3 regions of the Bradyrhizobium sp. LA6.8 genome follow, and region 1 is predicted to be linked to each of the others. Evidence: predicted binding sites of a transcription regulator. Region 1 holds the regulator's gene; each other region holds the start of a gene.
What was found. Region 1 encodes PhoB, which activates phosphate uptake and scavenging genes when phosphate is short. Its sites were predicted from a motif close to TGTCATNNANCTGTCAT; they were not measured.

Region 1 (7,172 bases):
TCATCTATGGTGCGGTGGTGGTTCCGATGCGCGGCTTCTCGGCGATTGCCGGCTGCCTCGCGCTTGCGGTGATCGTCATCCCGGTGGTGCTGCGCACGACCGAGGACATGCTGCTGCTGGTGCCGAACGCACTGCGTGAGGCGGCCTCGGCGCTCGGCCTGCCGCGCTCGCTGGTGATCAAGCGCATCGCCTATCGCGCGGCGCGCTCGGGCCTCATCACCGGCGTGATGCTGGCCACCGCCCGCGTCGCCGGCGAGACCGCGCCGCTGCTCTTCACCGCGCTGTCGAACCAGTTCTTCAGCCTGGGTCTGAACAAGACGATGGCGAACCTGCCGGTCACCATCAACAATTTCGTGCAGAGCCCCTACGCCTACTGGAAGCAGCTCGCCTGGAGCGGCGCGCTGCTCATCACCCTGACCGTTCTTGCCCTAAATATTGGCGCGCGCATTCTGAGCGCCGAGAGGACCGCAAAATGAGTGATCTTTCCGTATCGATGAGCGCGGCCGGTGGTTTGCCGCAGGCGCCGGTGCTGCCCGAAGCTCCGGCCAAGGTGACGGTGCGCAACCTCAATTTCTATTACGGCGAGCACCACGCGCTGAAGAACATCAATCTGGCGCTCGGCACCAACCGCGTCACGGCGTTCATCGGCCCGTCGGGCTGCGGCAAGTCGACCCTGCTGCGCATCTTCAATCGGATGTACGACCTCTATCCGGGCCAGCGCGTCACCGGTCAGCTCATGCTCGACCAGACCAACGTCCTCGACCCCAAGCTGGACCTCAATTTGCTGCGCGCTCGCGTCGGCATGGTGTTCCAGAAGCCGACGCCGTTCCCGATGACGATCTACGAGAACATCGCCTTCGGCATCCGCCTTTACGAGAAGATCTCGAAGTCCGAGATGGACGACCGCGTCGAGAAGGCGCTGCGCGGCGGCGCGCTGTGGAACGAGGTCAAGGACAAGCTCAACGCCTCCGGCCTGTCGCTCTCCGGCGGCCAGCAGCAGCGCCTCTGCATCGCCCGCACGGTCGCGGTGCGGCCCGAGGTGATCTTGTTCGACGAACCCTGCTCGGCGCTCGACCCGATCTCGACCGCCAAGGTCGAGGAGCTGATCCAGGAGCTGTCCGAGAACTACACGATCGCGATCGTCACCCACAACATGCAGCAGGCGGCGCGCGTCTCCGACAAGACCGCTTTCATGTATCTCGGCGAGCTGATCGAGTTCGACGACACCAGCAAGATCTTCACGTCGCCGACCGACCGGCGCACGCAGGATTACATCACCGGCCGGTTCGGCTGAGGAGACGGAACATGGGTTCTGAACATACCGCAAAGGCCTTCGACACCGACCTCCAGGAGCTCACGCGCCTGGTCGCCGAGATGGGCGGCATCGCCGAGCGCATGATCGTCGATTCCGTCGACGCGCTGATCCGCCGCGACGTCGCGCTCGGCCAGCGCGTCGTGACCATCGACGCCGAGCTCGACGCGCTCCAGAAGAAGATCGAGGAGCGCGCCGTTCTCACCATTGCGCGCCGCCAGCCGATGGCGGTGGATCTGCGCGAGATCGTCGGCGCCATGCGCGTCGCGACCGATCTCGAGCGGATCGGCGACCTCGCCAAGAACATGGGCAAGCGCGTCGCGGCGCTGGAGACGGATTTCCATCCGCTCAAGCTGTTCCGCGGCCTGGAGCACATGACCGACCTCGTGCAGCAGCAGGTCAAGTCGGTGCTGGACGCCTATGCCGCGCACGATCTGCCGGCGGCAATGGCGGTGTGGAAGGGCGACGAGGAAGTCGACGCCATCTGCACCTCGCTGTTCCGCGAGCTCCTCACCTACATGATGGAGGATCCGCGCAACATCTCGTTCTGCATCCATCTGATGTTCTGCGCCAAGAACATCGAGCGCATCGGTGACCACGCCACCAACATCGCCGAGACCGTGTTCTACATGATCGAGGGCCAGGCGATCACTGACAAGCGGCCGAAGGGCGACATGACGACCTTCGCCACGACGGTCCCGAACACTTAAGGAGCGACGAACACCATGGGCGCACGCATTATGGTGGTTGAGGACGAGGAAGCTCTCACCGAGCTTCTCCGCTACAACCTCGAAGGCGACGGCTATGACGTCGAGACGGTGATGCGCGGCGACGATGCCGACACCCGCCTCAAGGAGCACATCCCCGATTTGATCGTGCTCGACTGGATGCTGCCGGGCCTCTCCGGCATCGAGCTGTGCCGGCGGCTGCGCACCCGGCCCGAGACCAAGCAGCTCCCGATCATCATGCTCACCGCGCGCGGCGAGGAGAGCGAGCGGGTGCGGGGCCTTGCGACCGGCGCCGACGACTACATCGTCAAGCCGTTCTCGGTGCCGGAGCTGCTGGCACGCGTGAAGGGCCTGCTCAGGCGCGCCAGCCCGGAGCGGCTCGCCACCGTGCTCGCCTATGGCGACATCGAGCTTGACCGCGACAAGCGTCGCGTGGCGCGTTCGGGCCGGCCGATCGATCTCGGCCCGACCGAATATCGCCTGCTGGAGTTCTTCCTGGAGCATCCCGGCCGCGTGTTCTCGCGCGAGCAGCTGCTCGACAGCGTCTGGGGCCGTGACATCTACATCGACGAGCGCACCGTCGACGTCCATATCGGCCGCCTGCGCAAGCTGCTCAATCTCGGCCGCGAGCAGGACCCGATCCGCACCGTCCGCGGCGCGGGCTACGCACTGGACGATCGCTTTGCGAAGGCGGAGCAGGCGTAAGCTCGGTGAGCTGCGGCCACAGTCTCGGTGTCGTCCCGGACAAGCGTAAGCGCGGGTCCGGGACACCCACCGCGAGTGATTATTGTGCCAAAAGGTAACTCCGAGTCCCCGTAGCCACATCTTGCGGTGGTTAAGGGTCCCGGATCTGCGCGCGTTTGAGGCGCGCTTGTCCGGAACGACATCGGATTTGTTGAGCCGCCATCGTGTGACGGCTCCTTTCCGAGCTCAGAACGACCTCAGCGCGGACCCGGCTTCACCGGCGCGCGCCGGCGATCGGCCGCGGGCTGATACGCCACGCGCGAGTGCTGAGCGCAGTAGGGCAGGCCGGAGAGCGCCTTGCCGCCGCAGAAGAAGAAATCCGGGCTCGAGGGATCGCCGACCGGCCAGTGGCAGGTGGCCTCGTTCAGCTCCAGCAGCGACAGCCGCTGGCTCATCGGCACGACGTTGTCGTAGGTGACCGGTTCGGCCTCGACCTCGACTTCGAAGGCCTGCGCCAGCGCGGTGTTGCCGCGCGCGATCGGGCGTGTCACCCGCATCATGTGCTGGGCGGGGCGCGCCTTGCGCGGCCGCGGCGCTGCCGACGAAGGGCTCTTGGCGCGGCCCGACAGGCCGAGCCGGTGCACTTTGCCGATCACGGCATTGCGGGTCACATTGCCGAGTTCAGCGGCGATCTGGCTGGCCGAAAGTCCGGCCTCCCAGAGCTTTTTCAGCTGCTCGACGCGATCATCCGACCAGGTCAAAACGGTCATTGCACCCTTTCCTTCGCCGGCGCCTGCCATCCTGGCGGCCGCACGGCGAATGCCTAAGCTTCGAAAAACCCGTGCCGCCAGAATCCCTTAAGGCTCGCCGGGCGCACCAGATGCGCCCGAACGCTTACGCCGGTACATGAGGACTTAGAGGATCAGAACTGCTGCACGAGATGTCGTATCTGACAAGCCAAACGCTACAATATGGCGTGACTCACGCGCAAGAGTCCGCCGACTCGCTTCCACATGTTCCGTGGCGGAAATACGCAAAATCGCCACCGCAAGACTACGGATTCTGCGTTTCGCGAGGCTTTCCGGGCGGCATTGACACCGGTTTCACCAGGCATAAGATAGTCTCGCGTGCCGCCCTTAAAAGGCGGCACGTTTCGTTTTCCGGGCCGGTCAATGGTGCGTTGCGCAATGCACGCTCACACCGTCCGCAACATTCAAGTGATCGTCATGACTAACAGCGCAGCGCCGCATTTGCTCCCCGTTTTCGCCAGGTCCGACCTCGGTTTCGAGCGCGGCGAAGGCTGCTGGCTGATTGCGACCAATGGCGACCGCTATCTCGATTTCACCTCGGGCGTGGCGGTGAATGCGCTCGGCCATGCTCATCCTGCGTTGGTCAAGGCGTTGCAGGAGCAGGCCACCAAACTCTGGCACATGTCGAACCTGTTCCAGAGCCCGGACGGCGAGAAGCTTGCCGCGCGTCTGTGCAATGAAAGCTTCGCGGACTTCGTGTTCTTCTGCAATTCCGGCGCCGAAGCGCTGGAAGGTGTGATCAAGCTGGTCCGCCATCATCACTTCTCCAAGGGTCATCCGGAACGTTACCGCATCATCACCTTCGAAGGCGCCTTCCACGGCCGCACGCTGGCAACGCTCGCCGCGACCGGTTCGGCAAAATATCTCGAGGGGTTCGGCCCGCCGATGGACGGCTTCGACCAGGTCCCGCATGGCGATATCGAAGCCGTCAAGAAGGCGATCGGTCCGCAGACCGCCGGCATCCTGATCGAGCCGATCCAGGGCGAGGGTGGCGTGCGTTCGGCAACGCCCGCCTTCCTGAGGGCGTTGCGCCAGCTCTGCGACGAGAAGGGCCTGCTGCTCGCGTTCGACGAGGTGCAGACCGGCATGGGCCGCACCGGCGATCTGTTCGCGCATCGCCGCACCGGCGTCACGCCTGACGTGATGTCGCTGGCCAAAGCGCTCGGTGGCGGCTTCCCGATCGGCGCGGTGCTGGCGACCGCGGACGCGGCTGCCGGCATGGGGCCCGGCTCGCACGGCTCGACCTTCGGCGGCAATCCGCTCGCGATCTCGGCTGCCAACGCCGTCCTCGACGTCATGCTCAAGCCCGGCTTCTTCGATCACGTGCAGAAGATGTCGCTGCTGCTCAAGCAGAAGCTCGCCTCCGTGATCGATCGTTATCCTGACATCGTCAGCGAAGTGCGCGGCGAAGGCCTTCTGATCGGCATCAAGGCCGTGGTGCCGTCAGGCGATCTCGGCGCGGCATTGCGCAACGAAAAATTGCTCACGGTCGGCGCCGGCGACAATGTCGTGCGCTTCCTGCCGCCCTTGATCGTCACCGAAGCCGAGATCGAGGACAGCGTCGGGCGGCTCGAACGCGCCTGCGCCGCGATCTCGTCCAGTCAGACCAAGCGGGCGACAAGCTGATGAGCAAGTCCCCGAAGCACTTTCTGGATATCAACGAGCTCCCGTTGTCGGAGCTCAAGAGCATGCTCGCGGCCTCCTCCGCCATGAAGGCGAAGCAGAAAGCGCACCAGCCGGTGAAGCCGCTGGAAGGCAAGACGCTGGCGATGATCTTCGAGCGTCCCTCCACGCGCACCCGCGTCTCGTTCGACGTCGCCATGCGCCAGCTCGGCGGCGAGCCGATCATGCTGACCGGCGCCGAGATGCAGCTCGGCCGCGGCGAGACCATCGCCGACACGGCGCGCGTGCTGTCGCGCTATGTCGACGCCATCATGATCCGCATCCTCAATCACGAGGCCCTGCTGGAGCTGGCGGAATATGCGACGGTGCCCGTCATCAACGGCCTGACACGGCGCTCGCACCCTTGCCAGGTGATGGCCGACCTCATGACCTACGAAGAGCATCGCGGCCCGATCGAGGGCAGGACGGTGGCCTGGACCGGCGACGACAACAACGTGCTGGCGTCCTGGGCGCATGCCGCCGAGCGTTTCAAGTTCAAGCTCAATGTCGCAACGCCGCCGGAGCTTGCGCCGAAAAAGGTGATGCGGGACTTCATCAAGGCCACCGGCGCGCCGATCGTGCTCGGCACCGATCCTGAGGCCGCCGTGAAGGGGGCCGACTGCGTCGTCACCGACACCTGGGTGTCGATGGGCGACAAGGAAGGCGAGCACCGTCACAACGTGCTGAAGCCCTATCAGGTCAATTCGAAGCTGATGTCGCTGGCCAAGCCCGATGCGCTGTTCATGCATTGCCTGCCCGCCCATCGCGGCGAGGAGGTCACCGACGAAGTGATCGACGGCCCGCAATCGGTCGTGTTCGACGAGGCCGAAAACCGCCTGCATGCGCAGAAGGGCATTCTGGCCTGGTGCTTTGACGCGGTGAAGTAATCTCACTTGTAGCCCGGATGGAGCGCAGCGAAATCCGGGTTTGTGTCCGCAGTTGGAGTGGTCCCGGATTGCGCTACGCTCCATCCGGGCTACGCGGGCTATCGCGTAATCCTGTGGCTATGGGTCCCGTATCAGCGCTTTGCGCGCGCCGGGACGACATCGAATTTGCAGGATCCTGTGCGATCATAAGTGCATCCGGAACACACCACCCTTGAGCCCTCTTCCATTTTCCTCCATCGACCCCAGATAAAGCGCCATGGTTTCCCAATCCCCTGACATGAATACCGGGCCTGAAGGCCCGGTTCGCGCACCATCAGCGGTTCCCATCGATGACGCCGTGCTGCCTTACGAGGTCGACGCACTCGACGTGCGCGGCCGCCTGGTGCGGCTCGGTCCCGCGCTCGACGAGATCCTGACCAAGCACGATTATCCCCCTGCCGTGGGCAAGCTGCTCGGCGAGGCCATCGTGCTGACGACGCTGCTCGGCTCGGCGCTGAAGTTCGAGGGCCGCTTCATCCTCCAGGCCCAGACCGACGGTCCGGTGTCGTTCCTGGTCGTCGACTACATGGCGCCGGATCGCCTGCGCGCCTATGCGCGCTACGATGCCGAGCGCCTCGGCGAGACAAAAGATTCCGGCGCGCTCCTTGGTAACGGTCATCTCGCCATGACCATCGACCAGGGTCCCGACATGAGCCGCTACCAGGGCCTGGTCGCGCTCGACGGCGGTAGCCTGGAAGATGCCGCCCACGAATATTTCCTGCGCTCCGAGCAGATCCCGACGCGCGTGCGTCTCGCGGTCGGCGAGGAGTGGCGCTCGAACGACGGCGGCAAGCATCGCTGGCGCGCCGGCGGCATGCTGATGCAGTTCCTGCCGAAGGCGCCCGAGCGCGCCCGGCAGGCCGATTTGCATCCCGGCGATGCGCCCGAAGGCGCGGAGGTGCATGCTGTCGCCGAAGACGACGCCTGGGTCGAGGCGCGTTCGCTGGTCGAGACCGTCGAGGACGTCGAGCTGATCGACCCCGAGCTCTCCGGCGAACGGCTGCTGTTCCGCCTGTTCCACGAGCGCGGCGTGCGTGTGTTCAATCCGCTG
Region 2 (7,172 bases), on a different contig from region 1:
GGACTCCTTTTGCTACCCGTCGGCCTAGGCTGGCAGCACGGGAGTTGGCCGCTCGGCTGGCTGTGGCTCGCTCTTGTTGCGAGCGGTCTCTATCACGGCGTCAATCCGGGAATGGGATGGCCGCTCGCCGTTTCGGCCGGGCTCATGGACAAGAGCCCGCGCGCGCTGTTCCGCGCGTTGTGGGCTCTGGCGGCCGGACATCTCCTGGCAACACTTCTCGTGCTGCTGCCGTTTGCGTTCCTGCTCGTCCTGGCCGAGTGGCAGCGTTCGATCCAGCTCGGCGCGAGCCTTCTCGTCATCGGCTTCGGCGTCTATCGGCTGATCGAGCGGCGCCATCCGCGCACGCTGGCACGAATTCCGCCAACGCAATTGGCGCTCTGGTCATTCGCCGTTGCCATTGCTCACGGCGCGGCCTTGATGCTCGTGCCGATCTATCTCGGGCTCTGCCAGGCCTTCGAGCTCGATGCCGGCCATGAGGCGGCGGGCGCGCTGATGAAGGCAAGTCTTCTGAAGACAAGTCTCGGGATGGCGGTGCTGGTGTCCCTGGTGCACGTTGTCGCCATGGTCAGTGCCGGCGGATGTCTGGCTTGGCTGGTCTACCGTTATCTGGGATTGAGGTTCGTCGCGCGAAGCTGGTTCAATCTGGATGCAATCTGGGCGACCAGCCTCATTCTGGTTGGCGCCGTGGCGCTCGCCTTCAATCTCGCGAGCTGGCGCTGAGGCCTATTTCGCCAACGCCCACTCGCCGACAAAGCGGAAGCGCGCTTTGGTATCATCCTGCTTGAACAGCGCGATCCGGTCGATCGCCAGCGTCTCGAGACTGAGCGCCGCAAACCTCGCGCGCAGCATCTCCAGGATCGGCCCGCGCCGTTCCGCATCCAGCCGTCCCGTCAGCGTCATGTGGAAGCGGAATTCTTCCATCACGTACGGGTAACCCCAGCGGTCGAGATAGTCGCGCTGCCGCTCGGTGAGCTTGTCGGGCTTGCGCCGCGCGCGGTCTTCCGCCGTCATGGGCGCACGGAAGTCGTCGAATTCGCGGACGCAATCGGCCGCAAGTTGCTGGAGCGCACCCACCGGCTCGGTCGGAATCACCGCAATGAAGCCGCTGATGGAGTCGACGACCGGACGGATTGACGGCATCGGCCGCGCCTTGCCGGCAAAGGCCACGCAGGCTGCGACGAGCTCGGCTTCAGTCCTGCCTGGCGCCAGCGCCATCGGCGCCTTCAGCGTGCCGTGGAAACCGTATTTGCGGGGATCGGCCGTGACGTCGCGCCAGTCCGGCGCAACACGCGATGCGTCGGCAGGGAACGGCATCTCGTCACCGGTGTAGACATCGTAGCCCAGCAGCTCGGCGCCGAAGCGGGAGAGGGCGCTGTCGGCGCCGGCGGCAAAGTAGATCGCGTAGCGGGGAAAATCTGTCATCGCCCGAGCATAACCGGTTCAGGCCGCAACGACAGCCTCGCGCGGCGTCGCCGCCGCAGCGAGCAGTCGCGTCGCATCGGTGAGATGCACGAGCTTTCCGCCTGATACCACCGCGATCAGCCGCGGCCGCAGCGGTATGCTGTCGTCGACCAGCAGCATGTCGGCGCGGCATCCTTCCGCGAGCACGCCGCGATCGGCAAGGCCGGTCGCGCGCGCTGGTCCCGCAGAGACCAGATCCCAGGCCTTCGGCAGCGGCAGCACGCCGTCGGCGACAAGGCGGAACGCGGCGAGCAGCTGCGCGGGATAGTAATAGTAGACGCCAGCACCGAGCAGAGCCCCTTCGCGATCATGTCGGATGCCCGAGTCCAGCCGGTATGGCTGCCGCCGCGCACGACGTTCGGCGCACCGTAGACGATGGCATCGCCGGCGGACGCGGCCGCCCGCGCGGTCTCCTCGTTGATCGGAAACTCCGCGATGTCAGCGCCCAGCTCGCGAAACTCCTGCCGCATCGCCGGCGTCGCATCGTCATGCGAGAGCATCCGCACCTCGGCTGCGCGAGCAGTTGCGGCAAGCCGCGACACGGAAGCCGGCACTTCACTGGCCCGCGAAAGCACACGCTCGACCAGCCGGTCGAATTCCTCGCCCGAGAGGCCGGTGCGCTCGACCATGCGGTTGCGCTTGCGCGGCTTGGCCATGTCGGCAACGGTGCCGTCCATGTGGTCGTTGAAGGCGAACAGGTCGACGCGGCCCTCGGCGAGCCACTGGCCGATCTCGGTCTCGGCATCCAGATTGTAGGTCTCGTGCCGCAGGTGGAATCGGGTGTCGGCGGCGAAATGCGGTCGCTGCCGCTCGATCGCCTCCATCAGGGCGCGCGCATTGCCGGCGCTGCGCAGGCCCGGCTCCCATGAGCAGGTCGTGGCGTGAAACACGGTGGTGATGCCGTTGCTGATCGCCTGGCGGTCACTGTCGGCGAGGGCGACGTCGATCGGAAAGTCGACGCCGGCGCGCGGCATCATCTGGCGCTCGAAGGCATCGCCATGCAGATCGACGATGCCGGGCAGCACCAGCAGGTTGCGCGCATCGATCGCCAGCCGCGCACGGCCGCGAGAGGCATCGACCTGCGCAATGTCCGCGCCGGACACCAGAATGGAAGTTTCGACGAGCTCGGAGCCGATCAGGGCCCGGCCGCCCTCAAGGAAGATGTCTGTCAAGCGACCGCGCTTCGTTTGCTGGCAGGGGAACGGGTGAGGGAGCTTGCCCGTGCTTCATATGCCGAGAGGAAATCTTCAATCCCGAGCTTGCGGAAATCGGGCAGTGCTTCACGCAATTTGTCGTGATCCCAGTCCCACCAGGCGAGCCGGGCCAGCCGTCCGGCGACGTCTTCCGAGAACCGCCGCCGCACGATGCGCGCCGGATTGCCGGCGACGATGGTGTAGGCCGGCACGTCCTTGGTGACGATGGCGCCGGCCGCGATCACGGCGCCGGTGCCGATGTTGCGGCCGGGCAGCACGATCGCGCCATGGCCGATCCAGACGTCGTGGCCGATATGGACGTGATGCTGGCGCCGCCAGTCGAAGAACTCGGTGTCGTCGCTCTCGCCTTCGAAGTAGGCGCTGGAACGATAGGTGAAATGCGCCTGCGTGGCGCGATGCATCGGATGATTGCCGGGATTGATGCGCGTCATCGCCGCGATCGAGCAGAATTTTCCGATGGTGGTGTAGGTGATCTGGGCGTCGTTCACGACATAGGAGTAATCGCCCATCGTGACTTCAGTGAGGATCGTGCGCGCACCGACTTCGGTATAGGTGCCGAGACTGGTCTCATGCAGCTTCGCCGAAGGGTCGATGGTCGGTTGAACCGAGAGCGTCTTGCCGGCCATGCTACATCCGATAGGTCGAGGGCGGGCGTACCTCTTCGAGCGGCCTGATGACAATGTCATGACGATGCGATGACAGGGGAAGAGGTGTGTAGGATCGCCGCACCGCAGCGCCGGTGTCACACAAGTGTCAAGCGCCAGCGTTAGCGGTGGCAGCCAGCTACTCTGGAGCCCTCTATGCTGGTGGTTGAAGGTCTGACGTGCCGCTTCGGCGCAAAAGCCGCGGTGGACGACGCTTCGTTTCAAATCTCCCCCGGCGGCTTCGTCGGTGTGATCGGGCGCTCCGGCGCCGGCAAGTCGACCATGCTGCGCATGATCAATCGCCTGGCGACGCCGACGCAGGGCCGTATCCTGTTCGACGGCCTCGACGTTACCGCGCTGCGCGGCAAGGAATTGCGGCAGTGGCGGGCGCGCGCGGCGATGATTTTCCAGCAGTTCAACCTGGTCGGCCGGCTCGATGTGCTCACCAACGTGTTGATGGGACGCCTCGCGACGATGCCGGCCTGGCGCTCGCTGACGCAGACCTGGCCCGAGCACGACAAGGCGCTGGCGATGTCGGCGCTCGAACAGTTCGATATCGCCTCACTCGCCGCCCAGCGCGCCGACCAGCTCTCCGGCGGCCAGCAGCAGCGTGTTGCGATCGCCCGGGCGCTGGTGCAGCAGCCCGACATCATCCTGGCCGACGAGCCGATCGCCTCGCTCGACCCGCGGAACACCAAGATCGTGATGGATGCGCTGCTGCGCATCAACAAGCACTTCGGCATCACCGTACTCTGCAACCTGCATTCGCTCGATCTCGCGCGCAGCTATTGCGATCGCCTGATCGGCATGGCGCAGGGGCGCGTGGTGTTCGACGGCGCGCCGGCCGAATTGACCGACCACGTCGCGCGCGAGCTCTACGATCTCGAAGCCTCCGACGTCATGGGCGGAATGCCTGTGCCGGCGCCTGAAGGCGTGCCGGCGCTCGGAACGGCCGCGGCCGCCTGAGCTGCGCCTGTAACTGCCAATTTTTGCGTCAACCGACCCCAACCGATGAAGAGGGTATCATGATCACTCGCAGACTGGTTCTTGCCGGCGCCGCCGCGCTCGCGTTCACGACCTCGGCCTCCGCCGACGACTGGAAAGCCAAATATCCCGAACTGACCTTCGCGGTCATTCCGGCGGAAAACGCCTCGGGCGTGACCGAGCGCTGGGCGCCGTTCATGAACTATCTCTCCAAGGAATTGGGCGTGAAGGTCACGCTACGCATCGCCAACGACTACGCCGCGGTCATCGAAGGCCAGCGCGCCGGCAACATCCATATCGCCAGCTACGGCTCGGCGTCGTTCGCCCGCGCCCGCCTGACCGGCGTCAAGACCGATGCCTTCGCCAACGACATCAATGCCGACGGTTCGACCGGCTACTACTCGGTGTTCTTCGTCAAGGCGAGCAGCCCCTACAAGAGCGTCGACCAGCTCAAGGGCAAGAACCTCGGCCTCGTTGACCCGAACTCGACCTCCGGCAACAACGTGCCGCGCTTCGAGCTCGACAAGATGGGCATCACGGATGCCGACACCTATTTCAGCAAGGTCGTCTTCACCGGCAGCCACGAGAACGCGATCCTGGCGCTGGCGCAGGGCACGGTCGACGTTGCGGCCAACCAGTGGACCAGCGATGACGATTCCACGCTGGCGCAGATGCTGACCAAGGGCATGCTGAAGAACGCCGACGGCTCGCCGATGAAGAAGGACGATTTCCGCATCATCCACAAGTCGGCGCCGATCATCAACGGCCCCTACGCCTACAATTCCGACCTGCCGGAAGATGCCAAGGCGGCGATCGCCAAGGCGTTCTTCGACGCGCCGGCCAAGGACAAGGCGGCCTTCGATCGCCTCCAGGACGGCCAGAAGAAGGGTTTTCATCCCGCCACCACCAAGGACTGGGATGGCACGATCGAGCTGATCAAGTTCGTCGATGCACTGCGTAAGAAGAAGGCGTCCTGAGTTTCGGGACGATAGCACTGGAGCCGGGTCGATGGACCCGGCTCTTTCTCTTTGATCGACCACCTTTCCTGGCCAGATGACCGTCGCGGTTTCGATCCTTCCCGAGCAGCAGCTCGCCGTGCTGAACGCGGCCTATCGCCAGGCGGTCGCGCGCAAGCGGCTCCGACTCCTGTTGGGGCTGGTGATCTTTGCCGCAGCGCTGTTTCTTGCCGCGATCGGCGCGGAAGTGAACCTGCGCACCTTCTTTGCCCATTTCGGCAATTTCATCAGCTATTTCGACCGCATCCTCACGCTCGACAGCGGCCAGCGGGTCTGGACCGATGCCGGCGAGTGGCTGTGGGGCTGGCGCAAATGGCTGAAGATGCTGGGCGAGACGCTGCTGATCTCCTATGTCGGCACGCTGATCGGCGCGACTTTCGCCTTCGCCTTGAATTTCTTCGCGGCCGAGAACACGTCACCGTCGCCCTGGCTGCGCTTCGTGGTGCGTCGCCTGCTCGAATTCGCCCGCACCGTGCCGGGCATCGTCTTCGCGCTGATCTTCGTGATCGCGTTCGGCCTCGGGCCGATGGCCGGCGTGCTCGCGATCGCGATCCACTCCACCGGCGCGCTCGGCAAGCTGTTCTCCGAGATCGTCGAGAATGCCGACATGAAGCCGGTCGAAGGCATCCGCTCGACCGGTGCGAGCTGGCTGTCCTGCATGCGCTTCGCCATCGTGCCGCAGGTGACCGCGGGCTATGCCAGCTACGCGCTGCTGCGCTTCGAGATCAACGTCCGCGAGGCCTCGGTCATGGGCTTCGTCGGTGCCGGCGGCATCGGCCAGGAGCTCGTCGTCGCCATCCGCAAGTTCTATTACTCCGACGTCAGTGCCATCCTGCTCACCATCATCATCACGGTCTTCATCATCGACATCACCACCGGCTGGCTGCGCGGCCGTCTGTTCGGTAAGGAGGCACGGACGTGATGAGACCGCAGGAGGTCGACACGCGAGAGCTTCGCGCGCGCTACCCCGATGTGTTCGACCGCCCCGCCTCGGCGCGGCTTGCGATGCCTGCGATGATCGTCGCGGCGTTTGCGATCCTGGTTTACGGCCTCGTCGATCTCGACTTCTCGCCGTCGCGGTTTTTCGCAGGGCTGAGCCAGCTCGGCTGGATCAGCCTGATGATGATCCCGCCCGATCCCGGCTCTTCGCTCCCGGTCTATCTGAAGGCGCTGGGTGAGACGCTGTCGATCGCGCTGCTCGGCACGACGCTGGCGGCGGTGTTCGCGCTTCCGGTCAGCCTGCTGGCCGCTCGCAACGTCATACCCTCGCAGATCCTGCGTTTTCCGGTTCGCCGCTTCCTGGATTCGATCCGCGGCGTGGACACCCTGATCTGGGCGCTGGTCTGGATCAATGTCGTCGGCCTCGGCCCGTTCGCCGGTGTGCTGGCGATTGCCGTGTCGGATTTCGGTGCGTTCGGAAAACTGTTCTCGGAGGCGATCGAAGGCGCCGACCAGAAGCAGGTCGAAGGCGTCCGCGCCTCCGGCGGCAGTGCTTTGCACGAAATCCGCTTCGGCCTGCTGCCGCAGGTGCTGCCCGTGATCGCCGGCCAAGTGCTCTATTTCATCGAATCCAACACGCGCTCGGCAACGATCATCGGCATCGTCGGCGCCGGCGGCATCGGCCTCCAGCTCGCCGAGCAGATCCGCGTGCTGGAATGGCAGCGGGTGTCGTTCCTGATCCTGATGATTTTGGTCGCCGTCGCCGCGATCGATTTCATCTCGAGCAAGCTGCGGTTTGCGATTATTGGGCGCAGGGCGGTGGCGTAGCTTTCGTCCTTGTCCCCTTGTGGGAGAAGGTGGCGCGAAGCGCCGGATGAGGGGTCTGCCTCCTCAAACTCAGATCGGTGTTTGCA
Region 3 (7,172 bases), on a different contig from region 1:
GCATGAAGAAGGAGCCGGAGCCGGTCACCGACATCATCGAGGCGCGCATCCTCGCCATGTTCGGCGACAAGATCACCACCGACCACATCTCGCCGGCCGGTTCGATCAAGCTCACCTCGCCCGCCGGCAAATATCTCAGCGAACACCAGGTGCGTCCGGCCGACTTCAACCAGTACGGCACGCGTCGCGGCAACCATGAAGTGATGATGCGCGGCACCTTCGCCAACATCCGCATCAAGAACTTCATGCTGAAGGGCGCTGATGGAAATATCCCGGAAGGCGGTCTCACCAAGCACTGGCCCGACGGCGAGCAGATGTCGATCTACGACGCCGCGATGAAGTACCAGCAGGAGCAGGTGCCGCTGGTGGTGTTCGCCGGTGCCGAATACGGCAACGGTTCCTCGCGCGACTGGGCTGCGAAGGGCACGCGCCTGCTCGGCGTCCGCGCCGTGATCTGCCAGAGCTTCGAGCGTATCCACCGCTCCAACCTGGTCGGCATGGGCGTGCTGCCGCTGACCTTCGAGGAAGGCACCTCCTGGTCGTCGCTCGGCCTGAAGGGCGACGAGAAGGTCACGCTGCGCGGCCTGGTCGGCGACCTGAAGCCGCGTCAGAAGCTGACCGCGGAGATCGTCTCCGGCGACGGTTCGTTGCAGCGTGTTTCGCTGCTTTGCCGCATCGATACGCTGGACGAGCTCGATTACTACCGGAACGGCGGCATTCTGCACTACGTGCTGCGCAAGCTCGCGGCCTAAACGCGAATTTGTGAACGGTGGCTCACCGCGACGTGAGTAGAAGGTTAAACGAGGGCGGCCTATCACAAGGCCGCCCTCGTGCGTTAGAACACGCGTCCGATGGTCCCGCTCGGCGGAAAACCTCGCCCCGGACGGTTGAGTGTACGATGCCCGTAAGACTACGGTGACCATCAGGCGATAGGATCTTCCCCCACGCGTGCGAGGTGTGACGTTCAACATGACTGCAATGATGGCTTCTAATCTGGTTTCGCGCTGGTCCGGTGCACTCTGGTCGGGAGCACTTGGTATCTGCGCCATCGTCGCCGTCATCCGTCCCGCCGAGGCTGATCCTCGCGCCGTAGTCGAGCTCTTCACATCGCAGGGCTGCTCCTCCTGCCCGCCCGCCGACCAGGTCATCGGCGATCTCTCCAACGACCCGTCGATCATCGCGCTGAGCATGCCGATCGACTATTGGGATTATCTCGGCTGGAAGGACACGCTTGCGGATTCGCGCTTCTCGGCGCGGCAGCGCGCCTATTCGCGCATGCGCGGCGACCGCGAGGTCTATACGCCGCAAGTCGTGGTCAACGGTTCGACGCATGTCATCGGCAGCGACCGCGCCGGCATCGAGAGCGCGATCGGCAAGACCGACAACGGCACAGGCGTAATGAGCGTGCCGGTGACGATGTCGCTTGCAGGCAAGCAGATCAACGTCTCGGTGGCGGCGAGCAAGGAGTCGGCGGTCTCGCACGGTGAGGTCTGGATCTGCTCGATCACGAAATCGGTGCCGATCGCAATCAGCCGCGGCGAAAATCGCGGACAGCAGATCACCTATCACAACGTCGTGCGCAACCTGCTCAAGGTCGGCGACTGGAACGGGCGTCCGGAAAGCTGGACGGTGCCGTTGGAAAATCTCACGCGCGACGGCGTCGACGGCGCTGTGGTCTATGTCCAGGACGGCAGCCGTGAGAAGCCGGGTGCGATGCTCGGCGCGGCGTACACGTCGCTGCACTAGATCCGATTTCTCTCACTCGCGTCATACTCGCTCTCACGCCTCATGGTGAGGAGCGCCCTTACGCGCGAGGCGGACGATGCTACGCATCGCCGCGAGAACCATGCAGGCGCAGCTTCGCGGCTCCTCAGGATGAGGGGAGAGAGTTGCCTTCGCGTTAATCAGAGAGAAGTTGGACGTGCCGGAAACATCTCGGCACAAACCAAAAAGGACCAACTTGCGTTGGCCCTCCTTGTCGCGCGTACAGACCCGATCCTGACGGCCCCGGGGGGCTGGGGGCTGAGGAATCCGGAACCGAAAGGACCGGGTCAACGCACACAGGTCTTTTCGCAATGCAGGGCGGCAGGCGCTTGGCGGAAAAGCGGCGATATCAAGATTCCTTCTAACGATCCCGTGACGGTTTGCCGCGACAGAATTCCACTCCTGCGTGTGCTCCGATTCGCACCCGATTCAATCAGTTGAGTGAAGAGCCCCTTGCGGCGGGGAACGGTTGGCGCGATCATGCAATTGTCATGATCCGCGGTTCCGGGGACGGTCCTTCGCGGATGCGATCATGCCGCGAGATGAGGAGGCGCTCGATGAGTCTGACGCCGGAGGATGCCGATCCGAGCGAGCAGCGCGCAGTGGCGCGCCCCACCGCTGCGAATGCCCAACCCAACCGGGTGACATTCAACCGGCTGGAACTGAACCGCATCCTCAACCTCTACGGCCGCATGGTCGCCGACGGCGAGTGGCGCGACTATGCCATCGACTTCCTGAAGGACCGCGCGGTGTTCTCGGTCTTCCGCCGCGCCTCGGAAGTGCCGATCTATCGCATCGAGAAGGACCCGCGGCTGGCGCGCAAGCAGGGCATGTACAGCGTGATCTCGGCGACCGGCCTGATCCTGCGCCGCGGCCACGAGCTCGAGCGCGTGCTGCTGGTGATCGATCGCAAGCTGGCGGTGGTTTAGCCTTACGGACGGTGCCGTAGGGTGGGCAAAGGCGCACCGCGCCGTGCCCACCATCTTTCCTCAATCGCCGGGCATCTGGGCACGCTTCCGCCTTCGCTCTCCGAGCTACGGCGGACAAGTCGCTTTGTCCACCCTACGAGACCGAGGTTATTTCGGCACCGTGCTTGCGCCCTCGCCCAGATCCCGCTGCATCATCACCGTGTCGAGCCAGCGGCCGAATTTCAGGCCAACATTCGGATGCGTGCCGATCATCTTGAAGCCGCCGCGCGTGTGCACGCCGATCGAGCCGGCATTGGCGGAATCGCCGATCACCGCGATCATCTGGCGGAAGCCGCGCGCCTCGCATTCGGTGATCAGCCGCTCCAGCAGCAACGAGCCGATGCCGCGGCGGAGGAACGAGGGATCGAGATAGATCGAGTTCTCGACCGTGAAGCGGTAGGCCGGCCGCGGCCGGTAGGCGCCGGCATAGGCATAGCCGGCGACGCTACGATCGAGGATGGCGACGAAATAGGGATAGCCGCCGTCGATCAGCGCGCGGTAGCGGCGCGTCATCTCGGCGAGATCCGGCGGCGCCAGCTCGAATGTCGCGGTGCCCTCGCGGACGGCCTGCTTGTAGATGGCGGTGATGGCGGGAAGGTCGGCCTCAATGGCGGGCCTGATCTCAGGTGCGGACATGGGAGGAAGATTAGAGCCTTCCCGCGGTCACTGGAAGGGGCAACGCCGTTTCCCCATGCTCCGTCATTGCCAGCGCAGCAGCCCTCCAATCTTCTCCGCTGTCATACCCCGCGCAGGCGGGGCATCCAGTACTCCGAGACAGCGCGGCTAGAACCGAGCCGCTGCGGCGTACTGGATCGCCCGCCTCAGTGCGCAATTGCGCACAAGGCGGGCGATGACGGCGGGGGGCGTCGCGCATCCCGGCCCAAACAAAAACCCCGGCCTCTCGGCCGGGGTTCGTATCCGTTCCCTCGTCGAAGCGCTTAGTCGCGCTGGCCGAGGAGCTGCAGGAGCAGCGTGAACAGGTTGATGAAGTTCAGGTACAGCGACAGCGCGCCGGTGATGGCCGCACGCTCTGCGATGTCACCGCCGGCCGAGGCGTAGCCGTAGATGTAGTCGTTCTTCAGTCGCTGGGTATCCCAGGCGGTGAGGCCGGCGAACACCAGCACGCCGACCACGGACACGATGAACTGCAGCATCGTGCTCGCCAGGAACAGGTTGACCAGGCTCGCGATGATGATGCCGATCAGGCCCATGAACAGGAACGAGCCCATCCCGGTCAGATCACGCTTGGTGGTGTAGCCGTAGAGGCTCAGTGCGCCAAACGTGGCCGCGGTGATAAAGAACACCCGCACGATCGAGGTGTGCGTGAACACCAGGAAGATCGAGGACAGCGAGATGCCCATCAGCGCCGCGAACACCCAGAACAGGATCTGCGCGGTCGAGGGGGCGAGACGGTTGATGCCCGCCGAGATTACGAACACCATCGCGAGCGGCGCGAGCATGAACAGCCACTTCAGGGGGCTGACGAACATCGCGTAGCCGAACGGCGTCAGGAACAGCTTGCCGACGCGGACGGCTTCTGGGGTCGGAACGTCGGTCACGGCGGCCATATAGACGCCGAGCGCGGCCAGGCCGGTGATGGCGAGGCCGATGCTCATGTAATTGTAGATGCGCAGCATATAGGCGCGCAGGCCGGCATCGACCGTCGCGGCGTCAACACGCCCGGCGGCCCTGCCGAAAGGAGAAGCGTAGTTACGGTCTAGGTCCGACATGGTCGAATTCCCGTTGGTTAGCCCGGTCCGGCATGAGGGTCGCCATGCCGCCGGTTCGTCAAATTCTATCTCGGATACCGATCTGTGCCGACTAAATTCTGGCTCATAATCGGGGGTCCGAACCCATTGGATATGTGGGAAACTAACACATTCGCTGCAACCGTCCACGCGCGGCTGAATGTCGCCCTCGCCCGCAATCCTGGCGAGCAGACGTGGTTAATCGCTGGAATCGTGCGATTCCGACATCGCGGGGTCGCCCGCTACCATTTGTCACAAATTCCGCAACACCGTGGCGGGCTTTTTGTTCAATGCCAGCAGCGTCCCGGCGAGCCCAAGTCCGACCGTGACGACCAAGGCCGCCGCGACCACGCCGGCCGCGCTGCCGGCCTGCCAGACGAAACTCAGCGTCATCAGTCGCGTCACGATCATCCAGGCCGCGACGCTGCCGGCGATCACGCCGAACACCGCGGTGGCAAGTCCGATCAGCAGGTATTCGAGGGCATAGGCGCCGAGCAGCCGCAGCCGGGTCGCGCCGAGGGTCTTGAGGATCACCGCATCATAGACCCGGTGGCGGTGGCCGGCGGCGAGCGCGCCGCCCAGCACCAGGATCGCCGAGATCAGGGTCACCGCGCTGGCGCCGCGGATCGCGAGCGCCAGATTGGTCACGACCGAGCCGACCGTCTCCATCACCTCGCGCACGCGCACGCTCGTCACCATCGGATAGGTGTCGGCGACTTGCCTGATGATCTTGCCGTCGCCGGCCGCAGTGCCGCCGGCCTCGGTGAGCGTCGCGATATGGGTGTGCGGCGCGCCCTTGAAGGCGTTGGGCGAGAACACCAGCACGAAATTGATGCCCATGCCCTGCCAGTCGATGGTGCGCAGATTGCCGATTTTGGCCGGGATGTCGCGGCCGAGCACGTTGACCACGATCTCGTCGCCGAGCTTGAGGCCGAGCCCGTCGGCGATCTTCTTCTCCATCGAGACCAGCAGCGGGCCGGAATAGTCGGCGCTCCACCATTCGCCCTCGACCACCTTGGAACCCTTCGGCAGCTCGGCGGTATAGGTCAGGCCGCGGTCGCTTTGCAGCACCCATTCGGAATCGGTGGTGGGCTTGAGGTCCTCGGCACGCACGCCGCGCGCGGCGACGATGCGGCCGCGCAGCATCGGCACGTCCTCGACCTTTGCGCCCGGCGCGATCCGGCGCAGATAGCCGTCGAACTGCTCGGCCTGCGTGCTCGGGATGTCGATGAAGAAGAACGACGGCGCGTGCTCGGGGAGGGCCGCAAGGAACTGCCGGCGCAGATTGCCGTCGATCTGGGTGATGGTGACGAGCACGGCGAGCCCGAGCCCGAGCGACAGCACGACGGAGGGCGTCAGTGCGCCCGGCCGGTGGATGTTGGCGATCGCCAGCCGCAGCATCGGCAGACGCGTGCGCGGCAGCCGGCGCGCGATCGTCATCAGCAGGGCGGCGATGCCGCGGAGCAGGGCGAACACGACGACGGAGGAGGCCACGAACACCGCGGCGATGCGCTTGTCGAAGGACAATCCGATCACGACCGCGATCAGCAGCGCGATCACGACGGCCATGAACACGACATAGCTCCAGCGCGGCCGGTGCCATTCGGAGCTGATGGTGTCGCGGAACAGCGCGGCGACAGGCACGTCGTGCACACGCCCGAGCGGCCACAGGCCGAAGGCGAGCGCCGTGAGCAGGCCGTAGACGAAGGACAGCGCGAGCTCGTCGGCATGCACGGCCGGCACCACCGGCAGCGGCAGCAGTTTTCCGAACAGGCCGACGATGGCGAACGGCATGGCGGCGCCGAGCGCAAGGCCGATCACCGAGCCAATTCCCGCCAGCAGGAGGACCTGCGCCAGATAGATGCCGAACACGTCGCGGCCGGTGGCGCCGACCGCCTTGAAGGCCGCGATGACCTCGAGCCGACGGTCGATATGGCTCTTGACGGCATTGGCGACGCCGACGCCGCCGACCAGGAGCGCGGCGAGGCCGACCAGCGTCAAGAATTGCGTGAAGCGGTTGATGTTGCGCTCGAGCTGCGGCGAGGCATTGGAGCGGCTGCGGATCTCCCAGCCGGCCTGCGGCGCGGCGTTGCGCGCGTCCGCGATGAAGGCGTCGGTGGCGCGCTCGCTGTTGCCGGTGTCAGGCAGCTTCACCCGGTAGACCCAGCGCACGAGGCTGCCGGGCTGGATCAGGCCGGTGGCGCGCAGGCCCGCCTCGCTGATCAGGAAGCGCGGCCCGAAACCGATGCCGCCGGCGAGCTTGTCGGGCTCGGCTTCGACGGTGCTGCGGATCTGGAACGTTGCGCTCCCGATGGTGACGCGGTCGCCGGTCTTCAGCGACAGCCGCGCCAGCAGCGTCGGATCGGCGGCGGCACCGAACGCGCCGTCGCGCTCCGCGAGCAGGTCGGACATCGGCAGCGGCGGCGCCAGCGTCAGCTGACCCAGCATCGGATAGGTGTCGTCGACCGCCTTCATCTCGACCAGCGCGAGCTGGCCGTCGGCGGAGCGCGCCATGCCGCGCAAGGTCGCGGCGGTGGAGACGGTGCCGCGCGAGCGCAGGAAGGAGACTTCCTCGGGCTTCGCCTCGCGCTGGAACAGCACGAAGGAGACGTCGCCGCCGAGCAGCGTGCGGCCCTCGCGCGCGAGACCGTCGCTCAGGCTCGCCGAGACCGAGCCGACGCCGGCGATTGCC

Region 2: phnC (phosphonate ABC transporter ATP-binding protein) is a predicted target of PhoB. The motif match lies at 3,360-3,376, and genes of this name have one in related genera.
Region 3: ABIA90_RS07925 (DUF2794 domain-containing protein) is a predicted target of PhoB. The motif match lies at 2,241-2,257, and genes of this name have one in related genera.

What each region holds. Positions count from the first base shown of each region.
Region 1 covers NZ_JBEPQQ010000016.1:47,395-54,566, reverse strand. The annotation lists gene pstA (phosphate ABC transporter permease PstA) at 1-476, shown strand, start outside; gene pstB (phosphate ABC transporter ATP-binding protein PstB) at 473-1,294, shown strand; gene phoU (phosphate signaling complex protein PhoU) at 1,306-2,022, shown strand; gene phoB (phosphate regulon transcriptional regulator PhoB) at 2,038-2,745, shown strand; gene ABIA90_RS43585 (GcrA family cell cycle regulator) at 2,982-3,494, opposite strand; gene ABIA90_RS43580 (aspartate aminotransferase family protein) at 3,951-5,159, shown strand; gene argF (ornithine carbamoyltransferase) at 5,159-6,082, shown strand; gene ABIA90_RS43570 (Hsp33 family molecular chaperone) at 6,339-7,172, shown strand, end outside.
Region 2 covers NZ_JBEPQQ010000011.1:107,493-114,664, forward strand. The annotation lists gene ABIA90_RS38170 (selenium-binding protein SBP56-related protein) at 1-28, shown strand, start outside; gene ABIA90_RS38175 (hypothetical protein) at 112-720, shown strand; gene ABIA90_RS38180 (DUF1045 domain-containing protein) at 724-1,422, opposite strand; partial or broken gene ABIA90_RS38185 (alpha-D-ribose 1-methylphosphonate 5-triphosphate diphosphatase) at 1,441-2,633, opposite strand; gene ABIA90_RS38190 (LbetaH domain-containing protein) at 2,630-3,301, opposite strand; gene phnC (phosphonate ABC transporter ATP-binding protein) at 3,476-4,285, shown strand; gene phnD (phosphonate ABC transporter substrate-binding protein) at 4,345-5,280, shown strand; gene phnE (phosphonate ABC transporter, permease protein PhnE) at 5,357-6,241, shown strand; gene phnE (phosphonate ABC transporter, permease protein PhnE) at 6,241-7,086, shown strand.
Region 3 covers NZ_JBEPQQ010000002.1:165,736-172,907, forward strand. The annotation lists gene acnA (aconitate hydratase AcnA) at 1-752, shown strand, start outside; gene ABIA90_RS07920 (DUF1223 domain-containing protein) at 970-1,746, shown strand; gene ABIA90_RS07925 (DUF2794 domain-containing protein) at 2,322-2,693, shown strand; gene ABIA90_RS07930 (GNAT family N-acetyltransferase) at 2,841-3,368, opposite strand; gene ABIA90_RS07935 (Bax inhibitor-1/YccA family protein) at 3,671-4,462, opposite strand; gene ABIA90_RS07940 (ABC transporter permease) at 4,733-7,172, opposite strand, start outside.